DNA from 2 places in the Chromobacterium sp. FG89 genome. Region 1 is predicted to be linked to the other one. Evidence: predicted binding sites of a transcription regulator. Region 1 holds the regulator's gene; the other holds the start of a gene.

Evidence for each region. The regulator NrdR, encoded in region 1, represses ribonucleotide reductase genes. The targets are predictions, from matches to a motif close to AAANACNATATATNGTNTTT.
Region 2: ACODRW_RS09560 (ribonucleoside-diphosphate reductase subunit alpha) is a predicted target of NrdR. The motif match lies at 3,568-3,587, and genes of this name have one in related genera.

The regions. Positions count from the first base shown of each region.
Region 1 is NZ_JBMDIQ010000019.1:12,266-23,589, forward strand. It holds gene ACODRW_RS17615 (carboxypeptidase M32) at 1-429, opposite strand, end outside; gene ACODRW_RS17620 (nuclear transport factor 2 family protein) at 721-1,110, shown strand; gene ACODRW_RS17625 (hypothetical protein) at 1,164-1,811, opposite strand; gene ribD (bifunctional diaminohydroxyphosphoribosylaminopyrimidine deaminase/5-amino-6-(5-phosphoribosylamino)uracil reductase RibD) at 2,036-3,160, opposite strand; gene ACODRW_RS17635 (GNAT family N-acetyltransferase) at 3,164-3,703, opposite strand; gene nrdR (transcriptional regulator NrdR) at 3,763-4,221, opposite strand; gene glyA (serine hydroxymethyltransferase) at 4,349-5,596, opposite strand; gene ACODRW_RS17650 (hypothetical protein) at 5,892-6,479, shown strand; gene ACODRW_RS17655 (pirin family protein) at 6,688-7,389, opposite strand; gene ACODRW_RS17660 (LysR family transcriptional regulator) at 7,582-8,499, shown strand; gene ACODRW_RS17665 (hypothetical protein) at 8,573-9,652, opposite strand; gene ilvD (dihydroxy-acid dehydratase) at 10,402-11,324, opposite strand, start outside.
Region 2 is NZ_JBMDIQ010000007.1:181,695-193,018, forward strand. It holds gene ACODRW_RS09540 (hypothetical protein) at 1-262, opposite strand, end outside; gene ACODRW_RS09545 (outer membrane protein assembly factor BamD) at 405-1,196, opposite strand; gene rluD (23S rRNA pseudouridine(1911/1915/1917) synthase RluD) at 1,195-2,298, shown strand; gene pgeF (peptidoglycan editing factor PgeF) at 2,288-3,043, shown strand; gene ACODRW_RS09560 (ribonucleoside-diphosphate reductase subunit alpha) at 3,694-6,549, shown strand; gene ACODRW_RS09565 (DUF6841 family protein) at 7,165-7,545, shown strand; gene ACODRW_RS09570 (hypothetical protein) at 7,730-8,116, shown strand; gene ACODRW_RS09575 (hypothetical protein) at 8,130-8,354, shown strand; gene ACODRW_RS09580 (ribonucleotide-diphosphate reductase subunit beta) at 8,374-9,453, shown strand; gene ACODRW_RS09585 (ATP-binding protein) at 9,538-11,324, shown strand, end outside.

The DNA of each region.
Region 1 (11,324 bases):
GCGGCCCTCCTCGCGCGACAGTTTGACCACCTCGCGCAGGTTTTCCAGAAAGCCCTTCCAGTCATTGGCCGGGCGCTGGCTGCGCCAGGCGTGCTCGCAGCGCGCGCCGGCCAGGGTCTTGGCTTCCACCAGCTCCGCCGGCAGCAGATTGGCCTGCGCCCATTCGCGGCGCATCTCGCGCAGATTGGCGCGTTGCAGCTCGTCCAGGTTTTCCTGCTCCGCCGCGTCCAGCTGCTCCTTCAGCTGCGGCGCGGTGATGATGCCGTGGGTCAGCACCCCCAGCTCCGCCAGCGCGGCGGCGCGGGCGTCGTTGCCCTTGCTCGGCATCATCGCCGCCTGATCCCAGCCGGCGATGGCGCCGAGGTGGCTAAAGCGGTGCAGGCGGGCGAAAGTGTGGGTTAAAGCCTGGTAGGCGGATGTGTGCGTCATCTTGTCTCCTCTCTATAAAGAACCGATTTACGATCTGCTGCGCGTCGGCGATACGGTGTTGAGAACCGCTGCAGAATGCTCATGTAGCGCTACTCCTTCCACTTTCTCAGCCGCAACGCCTGGTCTCGCCCCAGCTCGCGAGATCGTAAACACGCTCCACTTGTCAAAGCATGATGCCATCAGACTATTTGATCTGACAACTTCCGCCCCAAAATCCGCCAAAGCCGCGTATTGACAAGGATTTTGATTTTGTACATTATCAATATCCCATGACTAGCATGAGGTAAAATCATGCCATCCATCGCCGCCCAACTCTTTCTCGCCTACCAGGACCGCGACTGGGAGCGCGCGCGCCGCCTGCTGCGCGACGACGCCGTGATGCTATGGCACTGCAGCGGCGAGTGCTTCCGCGGCGCGGACGCCATCGTCCACGTCAACCGCGTTTATCCGGAGGGCTGGAGCATACGCCTGCTGCAGGACAATCTGCTGGCCGACGGCCGCTGGCACGTGGTGGCGCAGGTGGACCACGGCGAGGCGCGCTTCTTCGCCAATTCCCTGTTCACGCTGGAACACGGGCTGATCAGCCAGATCGAGGAATACTGGGCCAGCGCCGAAGCGCCGCCGGCCTGGCGCGCGGGCTTGCCGGGCCGGGCCAGGCTGGAAGCCGCGCAGCCGGCTTGAGACCGCGGGAACGGAAGCGTCTGGGGATGAAATAGCGGGCTCGGCGGTCCGCCTCAAGCCGCCGGCTGGCCGGCGTTGCGCGCCTGGGCTTGCGGGAATTGGTGCCAGTAATAGAAGTACTCGCGCACCAGCAACAGAAAGGTGTTTTTCAGCTCCGCCTCGCGCAGATGCAATAACACCGCGTCCACCATCATGCGGAAGCTGTCGCCCTGTATGGGCTGGCCGTCCAATAGATAGAGCAGGGATTTGAGCAGGCGCTCGCGCAGATGGATGTCCGGCTCGGACATACCGTCCTCGAACAGCTTGCCCAAGTACAAGCCCAGCGACGGCGGAAAGCGGGAGAAGCCGTCGCGCTCCATCCGCGTCAGCAGCCCTTCCCAATCCGTCTCCAGCCACACCCGCACATTGCGCACCGAAAAGCCGCTGCGCGCGGTGATCTCCACCACTTTCTTGGTATCGCCCAGCCAGAAGTAATAGAACTCGCGGGTACAGGTCAGCGCCAGCACCTGCTCGTCCGGCGAGCAGGCCTGCAGCAGGCGTTCGCAAGGACCGCGGAAACCTTCCGCGTTGCGCTCGACGCCGTCCAGCCAGGGCAGCAGCAGTTCCAGAATGCGACGCCTTTCGTCGATCACCTGAGCCGGCGCGCCCTGACGCGCCAACAATCGCATATAAGCTTCCAGCGCCGCCTTCAAATCGCTCATGCCCTTTCCCCAGCCCTCCCGGATGCCGCGACTGCCCCGAATGCGAAAGCGAGCCGTTCTTGGCGGCCCGTCCTGAGCGTGCGTTCGCGCCCGCCTTCACGCGTCATGCGCACAGCAGGCGAACTGCTCTTATTTTCGGACAGAAATGTTGCAGACTCCAGACGGGATTCGCGGCGATGCGGTCATTTTCCCAAGCGCGGAGGCCATCCTCGCCTTGTCTCGCCCTAGTTCGCGGGACCTTGAGCAGCCGCCAAGACCGGCGTCAGGCTCAGGCGCAAATCCGCGCCCACCATGCGCGCGTCGCGTATGCTCAGCCGCTGCTTGTCGGCCAGGTCTTCCAGCGGCGGCCAGGCGAACAGGCCGCGCGCGGCGTCGCCGGCCAGCGACGGAGCCAGGTAGAGCACGATCTCATCCACCAGCCCGGCGCGCAACAGCGCGCCGTTGAGGCCGGCTCCGGCTTCCACCATCAGCATATTGACGCCGCGTTGCGCCAAGGCCGCCAGCAAAGCCGGTAGATCGGCATGGCCGTCGGCCAGCCGCGGCAAGCTCAGAAGCTCCGCGCCGGCGCGGTAGGGCTCCAAACGCGCGGCCTCGTGATCGCAGGTAGCCAGCAAGGTGGCGCCGTCCTGATAGATGCGCTGTTCCGGCCGCGTGCGCAGATCGCTGTCCAGCACCACCCGCAGCGGCTGGCGCTCGCAGGGGACTTCCCGCACCGTCAGTTGCGGATCGTCGGCCAGCACGGTGCCGCTGCCGGTGAGCACCGCGCAATGCTCGGCGCGCAGGCGATGCACATCCCGCCGCGCCTCCGGGCCGGTGATCCATTGGCTGCGGCCGTTGAGCAAGGCGGTCTTGCCGTCCAGCGTGGCGGCGGCCTTGAGCGTGACCCAGGGGCGGCCGCGCTCGACGCGCGACAGAAAACCGCGATGCACTTGCCGCGCCTCGGCTTCCATCAGCCCGGCGTCGGCGGCGATGCCGGCGGCGCGCAGCATGGCCAGGCCGCGGCCGGCCACTTCATGGTAGGGGTCCACCATCGCCGCGGCCACCCGGGCCACGCCCTCGTCGATCAGACGCCGCGCGCACGGCGGGGTGCGGCCGTGGTGGCTGCACGGCTCCAGCGTGACGTAGGCGGTGGCGCCGCGCGGGGACAGGCCGCGCGCCAGACAGTCCTTGATCGCCTGGATTTCCGCATGATCGCCGCCCACTTCCAGGGTGGCGCCCTCGCCGATCACCGCGCCGTCGCGCACCAGCACGCAGCCCACGCCCGGGTTGGGCGCGGCGCGGCGGGTGGCCGCGGCGGCCAGCCGCAACGCGCGCTGCATGTGACGATGGTCATCGGCGGAATAATTCATGATTCATTGCTTCCATTCTTGAGCCAGCAGGCTGTACTGCCTGGCGTCGCAATAGCGGCCCTGCAACAACAAGTACTCGCGCAGCACGCCTTCGTAGCGGAAGCCCAGCCGCTCCGCCACCGCGCAACTGCGATGATTGTCCGCCGCCGCGTCTATCGCCACCCGGTGCAGACCCAAGGGGCCGAAGGCTTCGGCCAGCAACAGGCGCAGCGCCGCCTGCATCACGCCCTGCCCCACCTGGCGGCGGTCCAGCCAATAGCCGACGAAGGCGTGGCGGTTCAAATCGTCGATGGCGTGCAGATCGCAAACGCCGGCCAGCGCGCCGTCGCGCAATACCAGCCAAGTATAGGCCTTGCCGATCTGACGGCCGACGGCGGCGGATTCCAGAAAAGCGCGGGAGTCCGCCTCGGAGCGGGTCAGGGGCTCCCACGGCATCCACGGCCGCAACGCGTCGCGGTTGGCGTTGATCAGCGCGAACAGCGCCGGCGCGTCGGACAGCTCCGGCGCGCGCAGCGAAACATTGGAAGGCAGGGGTTCTACCATGGAGGGCACCCGCGATGACGGAAGAATAGAGCAGTCTACTCCAGCCGCCCGCCGGTCGGTCAATGCGAAGACTTCTGGATTTCCTTGATGGCGTCGGAAAACTCGGACACATCCTGAAAACTGCGGTACACCGAGGCGAAACGCACATAAGCCACTTTGTCCAGGCGCGCCAGTTCGTTCATCACCATTTCGCCGATCTCGCGGCTGGAGACTTCGCGCTCGCCCAATTGCAGCAGCTTGTGACAGATGCGGTCTATCGCCTCGTCCACCAAGGCGGTGGGCACCGGGCGCTTGTGCAGCGCGCGCAGGAAGCTGGTTCGCACTTTCTCGATGTCGAATTCCGAACGGTGGCCGGCGGTTTTCACCACCTGCGGCATGCGCACGTCGGCGGTTTCAAAGGTCGTGAAACGCTTCTCGCACACCGGGCAGCGCCGCCGCCGCCGGATGCTGCTGCCGTCCTCACTGACGCGGGAGTCGATTACCTGAGTATCGGCATTGCCGCAGAACGCGCATTTCATGACTTAATCCTAAGGGTTCCAATGTAGGGATGTTATCAGCAATGCGCAGTCAAGTTAATGCCGCTATCGCCCGCCCATGAAAAAGACGCCCCTGGGGGCGTCTTTCAGCGGCCGAGACCAGCTTGGCTTATTTGGAGTACACCGGGAAACGATGGCACAGCGCGGTGGCTTGCTCGGCCACGCGGGCGATCAGCGCGTCGTCGTTCGGGTTGTCCAGCACGTCCGCCACCAGATTGGCCACCTGGATGGCTTCGGCTTCCTTGAAGCCGCGGGTGGTGATGGCCGGGGAGCCGATGCGGATGCCGGAGGTCACGAACGGGGTTTCCGGGTCGTTCGGAATCGCGTTCTTGTTCACGGTGATGTGGGCGCGGCCCAGCAGCGCGTCGGCCGCCTTGCCGGTCAGGCCCTTGGCGCGCAGGTCCACCAGGAACACATGGCTCTCGGTGCGGCCGGATACGATGCGCACGCCGCGCTCGCCCAGGGTCTTGGCCATGATGGCGGCGTTCTTCAGCACTTGTTCCTGATACACCTTGAACTCGGGCAGCAGCGCTTCCTTGAAGGCCACGGCCTTGGCGGCGATCACGTGCTCCAGCGGGCCGCCTTGCAGCGTCGGGAACACATTGCTGTTGATGCTCTTCTCGAACTCGGCCTTGGCCAGAATGATGCCGCCGCGCGGACCGCGCAGGGTCTTGTGGGTGGTCGAGGTCACGAAGTCGGCGAACGGCACCGGGTTCGGGTAAACGCCGGCGGCGATCAGACCGGCGTAATGCGCCATGTCCACCATGAAGTAAGCGCCGCATTTCTTGGCGATCTGACCCATGCGCTCGAAGTCGAAACGCAGCGCGTAAGCGGAAGCGCCGCCGATGATCAGCTTGGGCTTGGTTTCCATCGCTACGCGTTCCATGTCGTCGTAGTCGATTTCTTCCTTGTCGTTCAGACCGTAGGCGACGATGTTGAACATCTTGCCGGACAGGTTGGCCGGGGAGCCGTGGGTCAGGTGACCGCCGTGGCCCAGGTTCATGCCCATCACGGTGTCGCCCGGCTTCAGGATGGAGAAGTACACCGCCTGGTTGGCCTGGCTGCCGGAGTGCGGCTGCACGTTGGCGTATTCCGCGCCGAACAGCTGCTTGACGCGGTCGATGGCGAGCTGTTCCACCACGTCCACGTGTTCGCAACCGCCGTAGAAGCGCTTGCCCGGGTAGCCTTCGGCGTACTTATTGGTCAGTTGGGAGCCCTGGGCTTCCATCACCGCGGGGCTGGTGTAGTTTTCCGAGGCGATCAACTCGATGTGATCTTCCTGGCGTTGACACTCGGCCGCAATGGCGGCGGCGAGTTCGGGGTCGAATTTGGCAATCGTCTGGTCAGCAGCGAACATCTTTGACTCATCCATCAAAGGGTTAACGATGCGGGCATTCTACACGAAATGCCGGAGCGAAATCCTTAACGTGAAGCAATTGCGAGAGGCAACGACAAGCCCCTGCGCGCCACTTCCATCGCCCCCACACCCCACCGGTAAAGGGACAAAGCCACAGCGATTTGCAGCCCAGCATTGGATAAAGCAACAATGCCAAGCGCCCATGGATCGCTTTGCAAGGGCTACGACCTTGCTTGCATCTCACTCTTGTGGCAAGCGCCCTCTTCCAATGGTTCGTCTCAGTGGAGAAAGATGAATGTTTTGGCTGGAGCAAAACCAAGCCATGCCCACGGAGTGGTTCGCAGGTGCGCCCACGCCGGATCAGCGCTCCGCGTGGGTGGGGAATATCTACCGTGTCCCCTTAGCCCATCATGCCGATGGCTTCTTCGAAGTCGTGCCATTTGTTTTTAGCGCCTACCGCTACCTAATGTATTTTGCCAGCCTGGCGGGAGAAGTGCCTGGAGACGATGAGCAGGAGGTACGTGACTTTATCCGGACTTGGGCGCATGACTTTGAACCCGATATGCGCACAAGCCGGTTGGTAAAGTTCATGCGAGCCGACGCTATCAGCCGCGACCATATCTACGAGCCGGCCTCATGGCGCCTGGACAACCCCCGCCAAATTTTCAGTTTTGGGCAACATTTACTTGAAATTGTTGTCTACCATAGTCGGCTTGTATCTGAAACAAGGCAGTACTTTTACAAGCCGGCTCCGGGGCTTGGCAGGTTCTATGATAGAGTTTGTCACTGTAATCACCTGCTCATACAAGAACTGGGTTTTAGCGCCATCCACAACGCGGGGCTTGAGGATACGGGGTATATCGGCTATGAAAAACAGCGTTAAATCACCCAATGCCAAGAAGCGGGTCTATGTGTCCCAGAGCACCGCCCACAGCTTGGCTAAGCTAAGCCATGATCTCGGTGAGGCTTGTTCCAAAGGAACTGTAGTCAAGGTGGAATCCAACCCACCATCATCGAAGAAACCGCCAACGCGCAAACTGCGCGTGGTTTGAAAAAAGCGCCGGACACCCGGCGCTTTGTCTTTCATTCCCTCACTCTCGGCTATCCACCAGAATCAGCTCGGCGTCTTCGCTGGCGACGATGCGCAACAGCGCTTCATCCTTAATCGCCGCGCCGTCGCGGGCTTGCAGCGCCACGCCGTTGACTTCCGCCCGGCCGCGGGCCAGCACCAGATAGCCGCGGCGCTCCGCGCCCAGCGGATAGTCCGCGCTTTCGCCGGCTTTGAGGGTGGCGCCCAGCACGCGGGCGTCGGCGCGGATGGGCAAGGCCTGATCGTCGCCATCCATGCCGCTGGCCAGCGCGACGAAGGCGCCGGAGCGGTCCGCCTTGGGAAAGGGCTTGCTACCCCAGGACGGGTCCCCGCCGCGTCGCTCCGGCATGATCCAGATCTGGAAGATGCGGGTATCGACGGCTTCCAGATTGTATTCGGAATGCACGATGCCGCGGCCGGCGCTCATTACTTGCACGTCGCCGGCCTCGGTGCGGCCCTGGTTGCCCAGATTGTCGCGGTGGCTGATCGCGCCTTCGCGGACATAGGTGACGATTTCCATGTCCGCGTGCGGATGCGGCGGGAAGCCGGCGCCCGGCGCGATGACGTCGTCGTTCCACACTCGCAGCGCGCCCCAGTGCATGCGCGCCGGGTCGTGGTATTCGGCAAAGGAGAAATGGTGCTTGGCGTCCAGCCAGCCATGATGGGCGCCGCCCAAGGCGGCGAAGGGACGATGCTCGATCATATGGTCCTCCGATATTGTGGCGAGGCGCCGCCTGCGCGGCGACGCGTCCGATGCAGCCACTATACGCAGCGGGCCAGGGGCTGATAAGCCGAGGGATCGAATAGCATTCTTTCCATTTTTGATGCAATCAATGCGCCATACTGATTTTTAAACGCTAAAATTGGAATCAATCTATCCAACTCCTGCCTATTTATGAAACGACTGCCCGATCTGGAAGCCTGGGCGATTTTCGCCAAGGTGGCGGAATGCGGCTCCTTCGCGCGCGCCGCCGCGGAGCTGACGCTGTCCCAGGCCACGGTGTCCAAGGCGATTTCCCGCCTGGAAGCCCGGATGAAAACCATGCTGTTGCACCGCAGCTCGCGGCGGCTGTCCTTGACCGAGGCCGGCCACGCCGCGCTGGAGCGGGCCAGCCGCATCCTGGCGGAAGGCGAGGCGGTGGAGGCCGACATCGCCGAGCAATCCTCCAGCTTGCGCGGGCTGGTGCGGGTGACTGCGCCGATGTCCTTCGGGCTGTCTCATCTGGCGCCGCTGCTGCCGGAGTTCATGGCGCGGCATCCGGAAGTGGAGCTGGATTTCCATTTCAGCGACGAGCAGGTGGACCTGGTGGCCAAGCGCCTGGACCTGGCGCTGCGCATCGCCTCGCTGGCCGATTCCAGCCTGCTGGCGCGTCGCCTGTGCTCAGTGCGCATTCTGTTGGTGGGCTCGCCGGCGTATTTCGCACGCCACGGCCGGCCCAGCCATCCCCGCGAGCTGTCCGCGCATCGCGCGCTGTTGTACAGCAACGCGCCCGGCGGCGAGTTCTGGCGCTTCCGCCACGCGGAGCAAGGCGAATTCGCGCTGGAAATGCCTACGTCGCTGCGGGTCAACAACGCCGAGGCGCTGACGCCGGCGCTGCGCGCCGGCCTGGGCCTGGCCTTGCAGCCGGAGTTTCTGGCCTGGCGGGACTTGCAGGCCGGCGAGCTGGAAACCGTGATGATGGATTGGCAGGTGGACCCGATCGCGCTCTACATCCTGACGCCGCCGGGCCGCAGCCGGCCGGCGCGGGTGCAGGCCTTGATCGACTACCTGGCGGCGCGGCTGGCCGTCGCGCCGTGGGCGGATTGCCGTTAGCGGCTAACGATAAGCGCAATGACAAAGCCCCGCTCGAGGCGGGGCGTGATCACCGGACAAGGCGGGACGAGGCTTACAAATCGTCGGCGGTGAAGAACAGCGGCACACCGTCCTTGCTGTCCGGATGCAGCTCCGCCAGCACATGCACTTCGCGCACATGGCATTCCGCCATCAGTTCACGGAAGCTTTCCTCGATCAGCGGCACAGTGTCCAGCGCCGCCAGCGGCCAGACGAAGGCTTCCCAATTGCGCTCGTCGCCTTCGGCGGACAGGGTGATGTGCAGTTCGCCGTTGTCGTGGGCGGACAGGATGGCCACCGGCTCCTTGTTCAGTTCGCGCAGTCTGCGGATCTGGCTGCTGGCGAACACCTGCATCGCCACCTCGAAGCGAGCGTAGTTGCCGGCCACCATCGCCTGCATCGCCGGCATCGGCGGGCGGGCGATGGGAAAGAGCGTCACGCCCTCGGCCTTCAATTGCTCGCCCAGGAATTTCATCAGCGGCATGCCCCAAGCGCCCACCGCGCCGCCCAGGCGCAGCGGCGGCTCCGCGCCTTCCGGCTGGATCGCGACGCCCAGCAGGTAGCGCAGGAACACGCCCTCTTCCTTCACCGTGACCGGCGCCGGCTGTTGCGGCAGCAGCGCGCGCGCATGGGCCGGATCGCGGTTCAGCTTATAGAGCTGGGCGGAGTCCAGCCCCACCACGCTGTCCGGATGCAATAACGCGCCGCCCAGAGCGACGTCGGCGTCGGCGGCGAACACGCCGTGCTCGCGCAGCAATTGGTTCAGGCCGGCCACATCTGCGATCTCGCCCGGCAGCGTGGTCTGGTTCTTGCTGCCGGCCACCAGCACCAGCGGCATGGCGAAGACGATGGCGCGGCCGCCGCCGGTGTTTTCCACCGCGTCGCGCAGCGCGTCCCACACCAGTTGATAGCATTGCTGGGACGGCACCATGGCCAGCGCCACCGAGATGGACAGCAGTTCGCCGCGCGCCAGCATCTCGGCCATCGCGTCGCGCACCGCGGAGAACCACATTTCCCGGTCGGACTCGGTCTTGGCGTTCAGCGCCGACTGGGCGTTGTGGATCAGCATATTGGTCAGCGCCACTTGCGGGTGGTACTGGCGAGGATCGGGAAGGGTGTGGCGTACGGCGTCCATGAAGGGGAATCCTGCGGCAATCGGAAAACCGCTATTTTGGCACAGCTGCGGCGCCCATGGTGCGCCGCGACAGCGGCGATTCCAGTAGCGATGTACCAGATCAGCGACAGAAAATTATAATTTCACACATTTGCGAAAAACAACATGTTGACACTCGATACCGCAATCTGGATAATTCGTTCTCGTTGAGATGCAGCAATTGCTTCTTGATAGTTTCTCCTCTATTTCTCCTTTGTAGACTTGGCGCGGACCTAACGGTACCGCGCATTTTTTTTGCCTTTTTCCGGCGACGCTCCATGCTAAGCAAACGCTAAGCTTCTGTTAAATCAATAGAATTATTAAAATCCGTGTAGCTAGGGAACTTGCCTGCCGGCGCCGATCAGCGTCTCCGTTTTCTTCTTCACCCCCATCTCGCCCCTGCCCCGCCCCAGCCGAATCTTAGTCTCAAACAATGCCATTTAGATTTAAACAGACCAAGCATATGATTAATGGCATTAGAACGGATTTCGTTTGTGAAAATTTAGGAAAACAAGCGGGAAGGAACTGTTGGATTCGAAAACAAATGAACAAGACTAAGACGCCGCCGAAAACCGGGAGGCTGGGGAGAGATGGGGCCGCGCCAGTGGAAAGCGGCGGCGGACGAATGAGGAGCAGATGGTTGCTGCGCCCCAAAAAACAATGGGCCGCGCGGCAAAAAACCGCACGGCCCGAATCCTATCCGGAAACCGGTTAAGGAAATATGACAAATATCAACGGCGTTCGACTTGCGTCACGTCGCGCACCGCGCCGGTGTCGGCGCTGGTGGTCATCGCCGCGTAGGCGCGCAAGGCCGGGCTGACCACGCGGTCGCGGCCCAGCGGTTTCCAGGCGTCGCGGCCCTTGGCTTCCATCGCCGCGCGCCGCGCCGCCAGCGTTTCGTCGCTGATCGCCAGACGGATGGAGCGGCCGGGGATGTCGATCTCGATGCGGTCGCCCTCTTCCACCAGGCCGATGGCGCCGCCCTCGGCCGCTTCCGGCGATACATGACCGATGGACAGGCCGGAAGTGCCGCCGGAGAAGCGGCCGTCGGTCAGCAAGGCGCACTCCTTGCCCAGGCCCTTGGATTTCAGATAGCTGGTGGGATAGAGCATTTCCTGCATGCCGGGACCGCCCTTGGGGCCTTCATAGCGGATCACCACCACGTCGCCGGCCACAATGCGGTCGGCCAAGATGGCCTCCACCGCCGCGTCCTGGCTTTCGAAGATACGGGCGCGGCCGTTGAACTTGAGGATGGAGTCGTCAACGCCGGCGGTTTTGACGATGCAGCCGCGCTCGGCGATATTGCCGGACAGCACGGCCAGGCCGCCGTCCTGGGAATAAGCGTGCTCGCGGTCGCGGATGCAGCCCTCGGCGCGGTCGTCGTCCACCGTCGGGTAACGCATGGACTGCGAGAAGGCGATGGTGGTGGGCACGCCGCCCGGCGCCGCGCGGTAGAAGCGCCGCGCTTCGCTGTCTTCGCCGTGGCGGCAGATGTCCCAGGCTTCCAGCGCCTCGCCCAGCGTGGCGCTGTGCACGGTGGGCACCTCGCGGCGGATCAGGCCGGCGCGGTCCAGCTCGGCCAGGATGGCCACCACGCCGCCGGCGCGGTGCACGTCTTCCATATGGTATTTCTGGGTGGCCGGCGCCACCTTGG
Region 2 (11,324 bases), on a different contig from region 1:
CCCCCTGACGCAAGCTCAGGCCATTGGCCGAACGCAGCGCCCACAGCTCATGCCAGGGAAAACGCAGCTTGAGCGCGTCGATCAAACCCATGGCGGAATCGTTCAGTTCGCCGCCGCCGGCGCTCAGCAGCTGCGCCGAGCCGTCGTAGGACAGCTTTTCCGGGTAACGCGCCTTCAATAGGACGAAGTCTGGTTTTGCGGCGGCGGCAAGCGGCGCGCACAAGACGGCCAGCGCCAATAGGGAGGCGAAGGTTTTGGACATGGCTAATTATGATTATCGGCTTAAAGGGCGAAACCATATCATCCCGCAGGCATTGCCCTCAAACCCTTGCCCCGCTGCGCCTGCGCGGCGTCAAACAAAAAGCCCCCGGATTCCGGGGGCTTTCAAACCATTTAAGGTCGGCTTACTTCCACAGCTTCCACCACGGCATGTCCTCGATGGACCAGCCTTCTTTCAGGTATTCGCTATTGGGGTAGTTCAGCGCCAGCACGCGCTTGGCGTCGTCGCGCAGTTGCGGCATGGACAGCTTGTCGTAAGCCGCCACCATGATGCCCAACGCCTCTTCCGGATACTTGGTGTTGGCGTAACTCTTCACCACGCCCTGGGCGCGGTTGGCCGCCGCCAGGTAAGCGCCGCGCTTCATGTAATAACGGGCCACGTGCATCTCGTTGCCGCCCAGCGCGTCCAGCAGCCGCTCCATCTTCTTGGAGGCGTCTTCCTTGTAAATGCTGTTGGGGAAGCGCGTCACCAGCTCGCGGAAGGCGGCGAAAGCCTCGCGCGCGGCGCGCGGATCGCGCTCGCTCATGTCCTGACCGGCCCATTTGGCCAGCAGCCCGGAATCATCGTTGTAAAACACCAAGCCTTTCAGATAATAGATGTAGTCCAGGTTTGGATGGGTGGGATGAAGCTTGATGAAACGGTCGGCGGAGGCGATGGCCTGCTCCGGCTCATTATCCTTGTAATGGGTGTAAGCCAGGTCCATCTGCGCCTGCTGGGCGTAGCGCCCGTAAGGGAAACGCGCTTCCAGCGTTTCGTAGAGCTTGACAGCGCGGGTATAATTGCCGCTGTTCAACTCATCATGCGCTTCCGAATACAGCTTTTCCACGGTCCAGCCGCGAGTCTCATCGTAGGTTTCCGTGGTTGCACAACCGGCAAGCCCCATCACCAACATTGCAGCGACAACGTATCTTTTCATGACTGATCCTTACTTTGACCCGGACGATTATAGCGACATCTCGGAAAACGAGGTATCCGCCACACAACAACTTGATGTTCCGCTGTCGCTGTGCGGCGAACGGCTGGACGCCGCGCTGGCGAAATTGATGCCGGAATACTCGCGCAGCCGGCTGACGCAATGGATCAAGGACGGCCATGTGCTGCTGGACGGCAAGCCCGTCGCGCCCAAGACCAAAGTGCTGGGCGGCGAAAAGCTGGACGTCACCCTGATGCGCAGCAACGAGGAGATGGCCTTCCAGGCGGAAGCCATGGACCTGCCCATCATCTTTGAAGACGATCATATCCTGGTGATCAACAAACCGGCCGGTTTGGTGGTCCACCCCGCCTCCGGCAACTGGAGCGGCACCTTGCTCAACGGCCTGCTCCACCACTGCCCGGCTCTGGCCCAGGTGCCGCGCGCCGGCATTGTGCACCGCCTGGACAAGGACACGAGCGGCCTGATGGTGGTGGCCAAGACGCTGCCGGCCCAGACCGAGCTGGTGCGCCAGTTGCAGGCGCGCACCGTCAAGCGCATCTACCGCGCCATCGCCGACGGCAACGTGCCGTTTGACGGCACCATAGAAACCCAGATGGGCCGCGATCCGCACAACCGCCTGAAAATGGCCGTGCTGAAGTTTGGCGGCAAACAGGCCATCACCCATGTGCGGGTGCTGGAACGCTTCGCCAGCCACTCCTACATTGAATGCAAGCTGGAAACCGGCCGCACCCACCAGATCCGCGTGCACATGCGCGAGGCCAACCACCCGCTGGCCGGCGATCCGGTCTACGGCAACCTGCGCCACAAGATGGACGAAGGCGTGGCCGCCGTGGTGAAGACGCTGGGCCGCCAGGCGCTGCACGCTTACTCCCTGACCCTGGTGCACCCGGCCAGCGGCGAAGAACGCAACTGGAAAGCCCCGCTGCCGGACGACCTGCGCCACCTGCTGGACGTGTTGCGCGGAGACGGCGACACCGCCGACGCCGCGCCGCTGCCGCAATTGCAGGACGAGCCGGAAGACGAGGACTGGGACGAAGAGGACGATGAAGACGACGGCGACGTGGAGGTGATCTATGTCCGCTGAACGGCCTGCCGAACAAGCGCCGGACTGGCTGGAGGCCGACTGGCCGGCGCCGCCCAATGTGCGCACCCTGATCACCACCCGCAACGGCGGCGTCAGCGCCGCGCCCTTCCACAGCCTGAACCTGGGCCAGCACGTGGGCGACGACCCGGCCGCCGTGGCCGCCAACCGCGCGCTGCTGCGCCAGCAACTGCCGGCGGAGCCGGCCTGGCTGAACCAGGTGCACGGCGTGACGGTGCTGAACGCGGCCGAGGTGGGCGCCCAGCCGCCGGACGCCGACGCCAGCTTCAGCCGCCAAAGTGGCGCGGTGTGCGCGGTGATGACCGCGGACTGCCTGCCGCTCCTGCTGTGCAATAGCGAAGGCACGGTGGTGGCCGCCGCCCACGCCGGCTGGCGCGGCTTGTGTGAAGGCGTGATAGAAGCCGCCGTGGCCGCCTGCCAGGAACGCCCGGCGCGGCTGATGGCCTGGCTGGGCCCCGCCATCGGCCCGGACGCCTTTGAAGTGGGCGCGGAAGTGCGCGCCGCCTTCATGGAGCGGGACCCCGCCGCCGCGGCCGCCTTCAGCGATATCGGCGACGGCAAATTCCTGGCCGACATCTACGCGCTGGCGCGTCAGCGCCTGAACGCCGCCGGCGTGGAGCAGATCTACGGCGGCGAAGAATGCACGGTGATAGACCGCGCGCGCTTCTACTCCTACCGCCGCGACGGCCAGACCGGCCGCATGGCCAGCCTGATCTGGCTGGAGTAAGAACCTGTTTACGCTCTAAGAGCGTGTTTACGATCTCGCGAGCAAGAGCGAGACAAGGCGAAAACGGCTGAGAAAGCGGAGTGTACATACAGTACATGAGCATTTCGAATCCGGTTTCAACGCCGTATCGCCGACGCGCAGCAGATCGTAAACAGGTTCTAAGCCACCCACCCCACAGCCCCGCCGCCCGCGGGGCTTTTTATTGACCGCGCGGTCGGACAGGCCAAAAACCCAACACACCAATTACGCACCAATTTCCGCCCGCGCGATGCCGTCCGCGCCCTGATGCAAATCCACAACATCTAGTGGCCTGCGCCGCCCTCCCCGCTGCGGCTTGTTTCAGCAAGGTTTCCTGCCTACAGAATGAAATGTGTCAGCCGGCCAAAAAAAATCTCAGGCCCCGCAAAGCCAACAACCACGGGCTTTCGCCCCTCGTCCGCGCCAAAACAGCCATTAAATCTTCCGCTGTCAAGACTTGTACTGCCCCATACTCAACACTAGAATTTGGGTGTTCCGCGAGCTACAAACAATACATATTGTGTTTACCCACAGCTCGCGCACAGCTTTTCAACAGATTTGTCCACAGCCGGCCTGCCCCTCGGGAAACGCAGCAACGGAAGGACGCAACCACCCACCTTATCGAGGGCTACATGCAATTGACCACCTTTGAAGGGCAGACCGCCGCAGAACTCGGCCGCGCAGCCGCGCCCAAGGCCGATTTCAGCCAGTACAAAACCATCCGTCGCAACGGTGCGGTGGTGCCGTTCGAGCCCGTCAAGATCTCCATCGCCATGACCAAAGCCTTCCTGGCCGTCATGGGCCATCAAGGCGCCACCTCCGCCAGCCTGCGCGAAAAAGTCGCCCAGCTGAGCGAGCAAGTGGCCAGCGCCCTGATGCGCCGCAAGCCGGAAGGCGGCGCCATCCACATTGAAGACATCCAGGACCAAGTGGAACTGTCTCTGATGCGCTTTGGCGAGCATGATGTAGCCCGCGCCTACGTGCTGTACCGCGAACAGCGCGCCCAAGAGCGCGCCGCCCGCGGCGAAGCGCTGACCCAGGTGCAGATCAACGTGGTGCGCAAAGACGGCCGCAAGCTGCCGCTGGACATCGCCCGCCTGCGCGCCACCATCGAATCCGCCAGCCAGAACCTGGCCGGCATCGATATCGACGCCATCCTGAGCGAAACCCTGAAGAACATCTACGACGGCGTCAGCGAAGACGAAGTCAACAAATCCGCCATCCTGGCCGCCCGCTCCATGATTGAGCAGGACCCGGCTTACGATTACGTGACCGCCCGCCTGCTGCTGAACAACATCCGCCTGGAAATCCTGGGCGAAGCCGTCAGCCAGGAAGAAATGGCCAAGCAGTACGCGCTGTACTTCCCCACCTTCATCAAGAACGGCATCGACGCCGAACTGCTGGATGAAAAACTGGGCGAATACGACCTGAAAAAAATGGGCGCCGCGCTGGACGCCAACCGCGACCTGAAATTTGGCTACCTGGGCCTGCAAACCCTGTTTGACCGCTACTTCCTGCACGTGGACGGCAACCGCATCGAAATGCCGCAGGCCTTCTACATGCGCGTGGCCATGGGCCTGGCGCTGAACGAAGTGAACCGCGAAGAGCGCGCCATCGAGTTCTACAACGTGCTCTCCAGCTTCGACTTCATGTCGTCCACCCCCACCCTGTTCAACTCCGGCACCCGTCGCAGCCAGCTGTCCAGCTGCTACCTGACCACCATTGCCGACGACCTGGACGGCATCTACGAAGGCATCAAGGAAAACGCCCTGCTGTCCAAGTTTGCCGGCGGCCTGGGCAATGACTGGACCTCCGTGCGCGCCATGGGCTCCCACATCAAGGGCACCAACGGCAAATCCCAAGGCGTGGTGCCGTTCCTGAAAGTGGTCAACGACACCGCCGTGGCGGTGAACCAGGGCGGCAAGCGCAAAGGCGCCGTCTGCGCCTACCTGGAAACCTGGCACGCGGACATTGAAGAATTCCTGGAGCTGCGCAAGAACACCGGCGACGACCGCCGCCGCACCCACGACATGAACACCGCCAACTGGATTCCGGACCTGTTCATGAAGCGCGTGATGGAAGGCGCGGACTGGGCTCTGCTGTCCCCGTCCGAAGCCCCGGACCTGCACGACCTGTACGGCGCGGCCTTCGAGAAGCGCTACAAAGAATACGAAGCCATGGGCGAACGCGGCGAACTCAAGGTGTACAAGCGCATCCCGGCGCTGTCCCTGTGGCGCAAAATGCTGACCATGCTGTTTGAAACCGGCCACCCGTGGATGACCTTCAAGGACCCGTGCAACATCCGCAGCCCGCAGCAGCACATGGGCGTGGTGCACAGCTCCAACCTTTGCACCGAGATCACCCTCAACACCAATGAGGACGAAATCGCGGTCTGCAACCTGGGTTCCGTCAACCTGTCCGCCCACCTGAAGGCCGACGGCAGCCTGGACTCCGAAAAACTGCAGCGCACCATCCGCATCGCCCTGCGCATGCTGGACAACGTGATCGACATCAACTTCTACCCGGTGAAGAAGGCGCGCAACTCCAACCTGAAACACCGTCCGGTGGGCATGGGCATCATGGGCTTCCAGGACTGCCTGCACCAGAAGCGCGTGGCCTACGGCTCCGACGCCGCGGTGGAGTTTGCCGACGAATCCATGGAAATGGTGGCCTACTACGCTTACTGGGCGTCCACCGAACTGGCGGAAGAACGCGGCCGCTACCCGTCCTACAAGGGCAGCCTGTGGGACCGCGGCATCCTGCCGCACGACAGCATCAACCTGCTGGCGGCCGAACGCGGCGGCTTCCTGGAAGTGGACCGCAGCGAACGCATGGACTGGAACGCGCTGCGTGAACGCGTGAAAACCCACGGCATGCGCAACAGCAACTGCCTGGCCATCGCGCCCACCGCCACCATCGCCAACATCATCGGCGTATCGGCGAGCATTGAGCCGACCTACCAGAACCTGTTCGTCAAATCCAACCTGTCCGGCGAATTCACCGTCACCAACGAATACCTGGTGCGCGATCTGAAAGCCGCCGGCCTGTGGGACGAAGTGATGGTGGCCGACCTCAAATACTTTGACGGCAGCCTGGGCCAGATCGACCGCGTGCCGGCCGAGCTGAAAGCCATCTACGCCACCGCCTTTGAACTGGACCCGCGCTGGCTGGTGGAAGCGGCCTCCCGCCGCCAGAAGTGGATCGACCAGGCTCAGTCCCTGAACCTGTACATGGCGGGCGCCTCCGGCAAGAAACTGGACGAGCTGTACAAGCACGCCTGGTTGCGCGGCCTGAAAACCACCTACTACCTGCGCACCCTGGCCGCCACCAGCGCCGAGAAATCCACCGGCCGCGGCGGCGAACTGAACGCGGTGTCCAACAGCCACAGCCAAGCCGCCGCGGCTCCGGAAGCCATGGTGGACAACACCCCGGCCACCGACGCCAAGTTCTGCAGCATCGACAACCCGGATTGCGAGAGCTGCCAGTAAAGAGTTGTACATGGAGGGCTCAGGCCTGCTGAGCCCTCCAACCAAGAAAGGTTAGGTGAAGCACTCTTAGTAAAAACAATGAGCAATGGCAGTAGAAGTAGTTGCAGCAATGTTGATTTTGTTCTGAACACCTTCGCGAAAGGAGCAACACATGGCTACGTACTATGTAAACCGTCAGAAGCAGCAAAATGGCGACCATGAGGTCCACACTCAGAACTGCCACCATTTGCCACTTCCGGCCAACCGTCACCCGCTGGGTGAGCATGCAGGCTGCAGAAGCGCAGTCATAGCTGCACGAGCGGTCTATCCGCAGTCAAACGGTTGTGTCCATTGCTCGAGAGAGTGTCACACCAGCTAGCACGACTTTGGCGACTTCTAATGGAAGCGGCCCCTAGCCAGCCTTCCTCAGAAACATCCAGCCTGGCCCCGGCCAGGCTCCATCTCACAGCCCTCTGCCCGCAGCCGGCTGTGACATGGCCCCGTAATCCGGCCGCCCCACCCATTGGCCAGCCGCCTGCCCGTTCAGACGGCTGGCCAATGGGGAACGCAGCAACAACCCGCGCCAGACCGTAAGGGCAAGGGAAGCCGCACACACACAAAACCAGGGGAAACCGGATGAACATAGAGGAATTTTTCAACAGCTACGCCGTTGGCTACAGCCAGCTGGATGTGCCCCAAGTGACCGCGCACTTCACCGTGCCCTTCACCGCCATCCACCAGGGAGACCTGAGCAGCTGGGAAGACATGGCATCGCTGCGCGACACCACCACCGCCTTGCTGGCGTGGTACCGCAGCCAGGGCTTTCTCAGCGCCAGCCACCAGCTGGACAGCGTGCTGAATTTTGGCGAAGACGCCGCCAGCGCCCGCGTGCGCTGGATTGTGCAGCGCCAGGACCAGCCGGCCTGGGAATACTGCACCGGCTACCACCTGAAACGGGTGGATGGCCAGTGGAAGATTTACGGCCTGGTCCAGTATCAGGACGCGCCGCAACAGTAAGTAGTGCCCAGCCTCAAGCCGCTTGCCCTCAGGCGGCTTCGGGATGGAAACGCCGCCGGCCCGCGATGCGGGCGACGGAAACAGCTCAAGGCCAAGCAAGCAAGCGCGGCGGGTGTTGAGCGGGTTCCAGGAAGACGAGGCCCACGGCCCCGCCGCCACAAGCCAGGCTTCAGCAGGAGGTCAGATGCAAACGTTTGAAAACATCCGGATCAACGGGTTTTGCGAACAAAGAACCCACAACCCCGACAAGCAGTTTGTGCTGTTCAATATGTACCTGACGCTGAACCAGGCCCCGCCCTGCGAATGGAAGGACCTGTTCAACGAAGCCCGCCGCCTGCCGCGCCAGAAAGTGTGGCGCAAAGCCTGGGTGGAAGCGGATGCGCTGGTGGTGTACTGCCAGCCGGAAGAACTGCAGCAGCAAATAGAGCTGCTCAAGCAAGACATAGAACAAGCCAACCGGCAATACCGCCAGCTGCTGAAGCTGCGGCAGCCGCGCGGCAGCCAGGTGGAGCAGGAGGAAAGCAGCGAACGCCAGCTGATCCACCGCCTCAGCCAACAGCTGCGCTTCTGAAAGGACGCCGCTCATGAGCGCCACCGCATTCTGTATCGCCCGCCATGGCGAAAATGGCAAAGACGCAGGCTACCGCAAACTGGGCAGCCTGCACGTGGACCTGGACCCGGTGCCGGCAATCGCCGCCGCGCCGCGCCAGATACAAATACTGCGCAAAAGCAGCCTGCCGCTCAGCCCCAGCCTGGCTGGCGACAAGCAGCCGCTGCCGCCCCAAATCACCGCGCCGGACGCGGAGTAAATCCAGACAGGAGCCCTTAATGCTGAACTTTGACGACACCATCGAAACCAAACCGGCCGCCCCCTCCGCGGGCGCCAACGCCGCCGGCCGCGTCAACGTGGTGGACAAAAAAGTGATCAACGGCACCACCGACGTCAACCAGCTCGTGCCCTTCAAACACAAATGGGCATGGGAAAAATACCTGGCCCAATGCGCCAACCACTGGATGCCGCAAGAAGTGAACATGCAGCGCGACATTGAACAGTGGAAAACCGGCCAGCTGACCGAAGACGAAATGCGCATCGTCAAGCGCAACCTCGGCTTCTTCGTGACCGCGGACTCCCTGGCCGCCAACAACATCGTGCTGGGCACCTACCGCCAGATCACCAGCCCGGAATGCCGCCAGTTCCTGCTGCGCCAGGCCTTTGACGAAGCCATCCACACCCACGCCTACCAATACATCGTGGAAAGCCTGGGCCTGGACGAAGGCGAAGTCTTCAACGCCTACAACGAAATCAAATCCATCCGCGACAAAGATGAATTCCTGATCCCCTTCATCGATGTACTGTGCGACCCGGCCTTCAAGACCGGCACGCTGGAAAACGACCAGAAGCTGCTCAAATCCCTGATCGTGTTCGCCTGCATCATGGAAGGCCTGTTCTTCTACGTGGGCTTTGTGCAAATCCTGGCGCTGGGCCGCCAGAACAAAATGACCGGCGCGGCGGAACAGTACCAGTACATCCTGCGCGACGAGTCCATGCACTGCAATTTCGGCATCGACCTGATCAACACCATCAAGCTGGAACAGCCGGAAATCTGGACCGAAAGCTTCAAGGCCGAGATCACCGAACTGTTCAAACACGCGGTGGAACTGGAATACGCTTACGCCGAAGACACCATGCCGCGCGGCGTGCTGGGCCTGAACGCCAGCATGTTCAAGGAATACCTGCGCTTCATTGCCAACCGCCGCATGCAGCAGATTGGCCTGGACCAGCTCTACCCCGGCGTGAACAACCCCTTCCCGTGGATGAGCGAGATGATCGACTTGAAGAAGGAGAAAAACTTCTTTGAAACGCGGGTTACTGAGTACCAGACTGGCGGGGCTTTGAGCTGGGATTGATTTAAAAACAAAGCACGCAAATAGCGTGCTTTGTTTTACAAACAAAAAATGACATTGACAAATGAGAAATGGATATAAAGAAAAATGACATCCTTGCGACCCAAGATTGAATTTCGTCACGTTTTAGGTGAGTTATCTGTAAATAGAAATGATCCTTGCGAAGTCATCAGAGAATTAATATCAAATTCATATGATGCTGAAGCTAGTAATATGGTTTATGCCCCGATCGGAGAGGAAAAAGGGTTCGCATTCTTTGATGATGGAACCGGTCTATCCTCCACAGAGGAAATCAATGAAATAACCCCGTACGAGGCCTTCTTCTCAATTGGAAAATCAACAAAATTAAAAGGTGAGGCCATTGGCTATAAATGTCAAGGATCAAAACTATGCTTCGCATGTCAGCGCATCATTGTAATAACAAAGTGCTTGAGCGAGAAAAATTGGCGCTCAATAGTAATTGAAAATCCTCGCGACAAACTAACCATAGACTATGACATAACGCCTAAAACTGAAGAAAGCCCATGGATCACCTTATCTGACTTTTTTACAAGTAAAACATTTGAAACAAAAAACATACTAAACAAATTTTCCGAGGAGTTTTTCAAAGAAAAATTCCACAAAGGCACTTTTATTGCAATTACTGGCTTAGACACCGAAAATTACCACAAGCATTTTATGATTACAGAAATGCTTGAGGAATCGTACATAAACAATTACATTCGATTCTACACACGACATGGTGACATTAGATTTTTAACCAAAGACCAAGGCTTTGAATCCAATCAAATATTACAACTTGGAAAAGGATTTCACAAAGCAAGACTAGAAGTTTTTGACAAAGGAAATTCTAAAGAAATCCCTTATGGATATCCATATTTAGAAATACCAGAAAATACAGCAGATATCAAATCACCCGATCAAATAGCACGCCTTCGTGACGGTAGATTTTTTGCACGAACAGCAAAGACGTTTAACATCTCCGGCAAGAAGTTTTCTATTATTTTTGCCATCGACGGCAACAGAAGAGCTCATGAAGAATATAAAAATCTAGGCCGAAAAGGCAAGGCAAAATCTGGAGTTAGGCTCAGCGACCAACGTGGTGTATTTATTGCTGTAGGTGGCATAAAGATCTGTCAGCATTTAGATCTTTTGAACTCCCCTGCCCTAAATGATTACTCCATATTGACAGAGAAGGATAACTCAAATCATTTCTCATTAATCATAAATGGAGATTTTGATTTGGTAACGAATAGAAATTCACTCAGCAGAAAGTCTTTTGACATTCTGTCCAGCCCCGAATTTTTGAGTGAAATAAAAAAATGCCTTGATGATTTTCGCCGAAAGAACACTGTATTTTCAGGCTTCCTCTCCAGAATAAAAAGGGAAAGCACTGAGAATAAGTTAAATGAGCAAATTGAAATACTAGAAAATTCCAAGAAACTAATAAGAAGCCGTGAAAGATTCAGAATACAAACCTCAACAAAAGCTAGTGAAATATTCTTATCCCCCCTACCAGGGGAAGAATATCTAGTCGGCGTGATATATTCATCTCTTTACAACTTCTTACCAAGCAACTCCCCCTACACCGAAAGCTGGAAAAAGGTTCTGACATTTTCCACCCAAGGAATTGACAGCATTGGCATAGATGATGTAAACGCAAAAACTTTGCTTGGAGATTCAAATTTAATATCCATTGAATACAAATACTCATTTACTAACTCTGGACCATTCAATCATGCTCTCGCCATTGTAGACTACATTATTGCTTGGGAAGTGGAGCTCAAGGATGGGGAGCAAATAAATGATGACTATACCTGCTTCGGCAAAGTAAGAAAAATTAATGACCTCTGGGAAATATATGAGATTGAAAG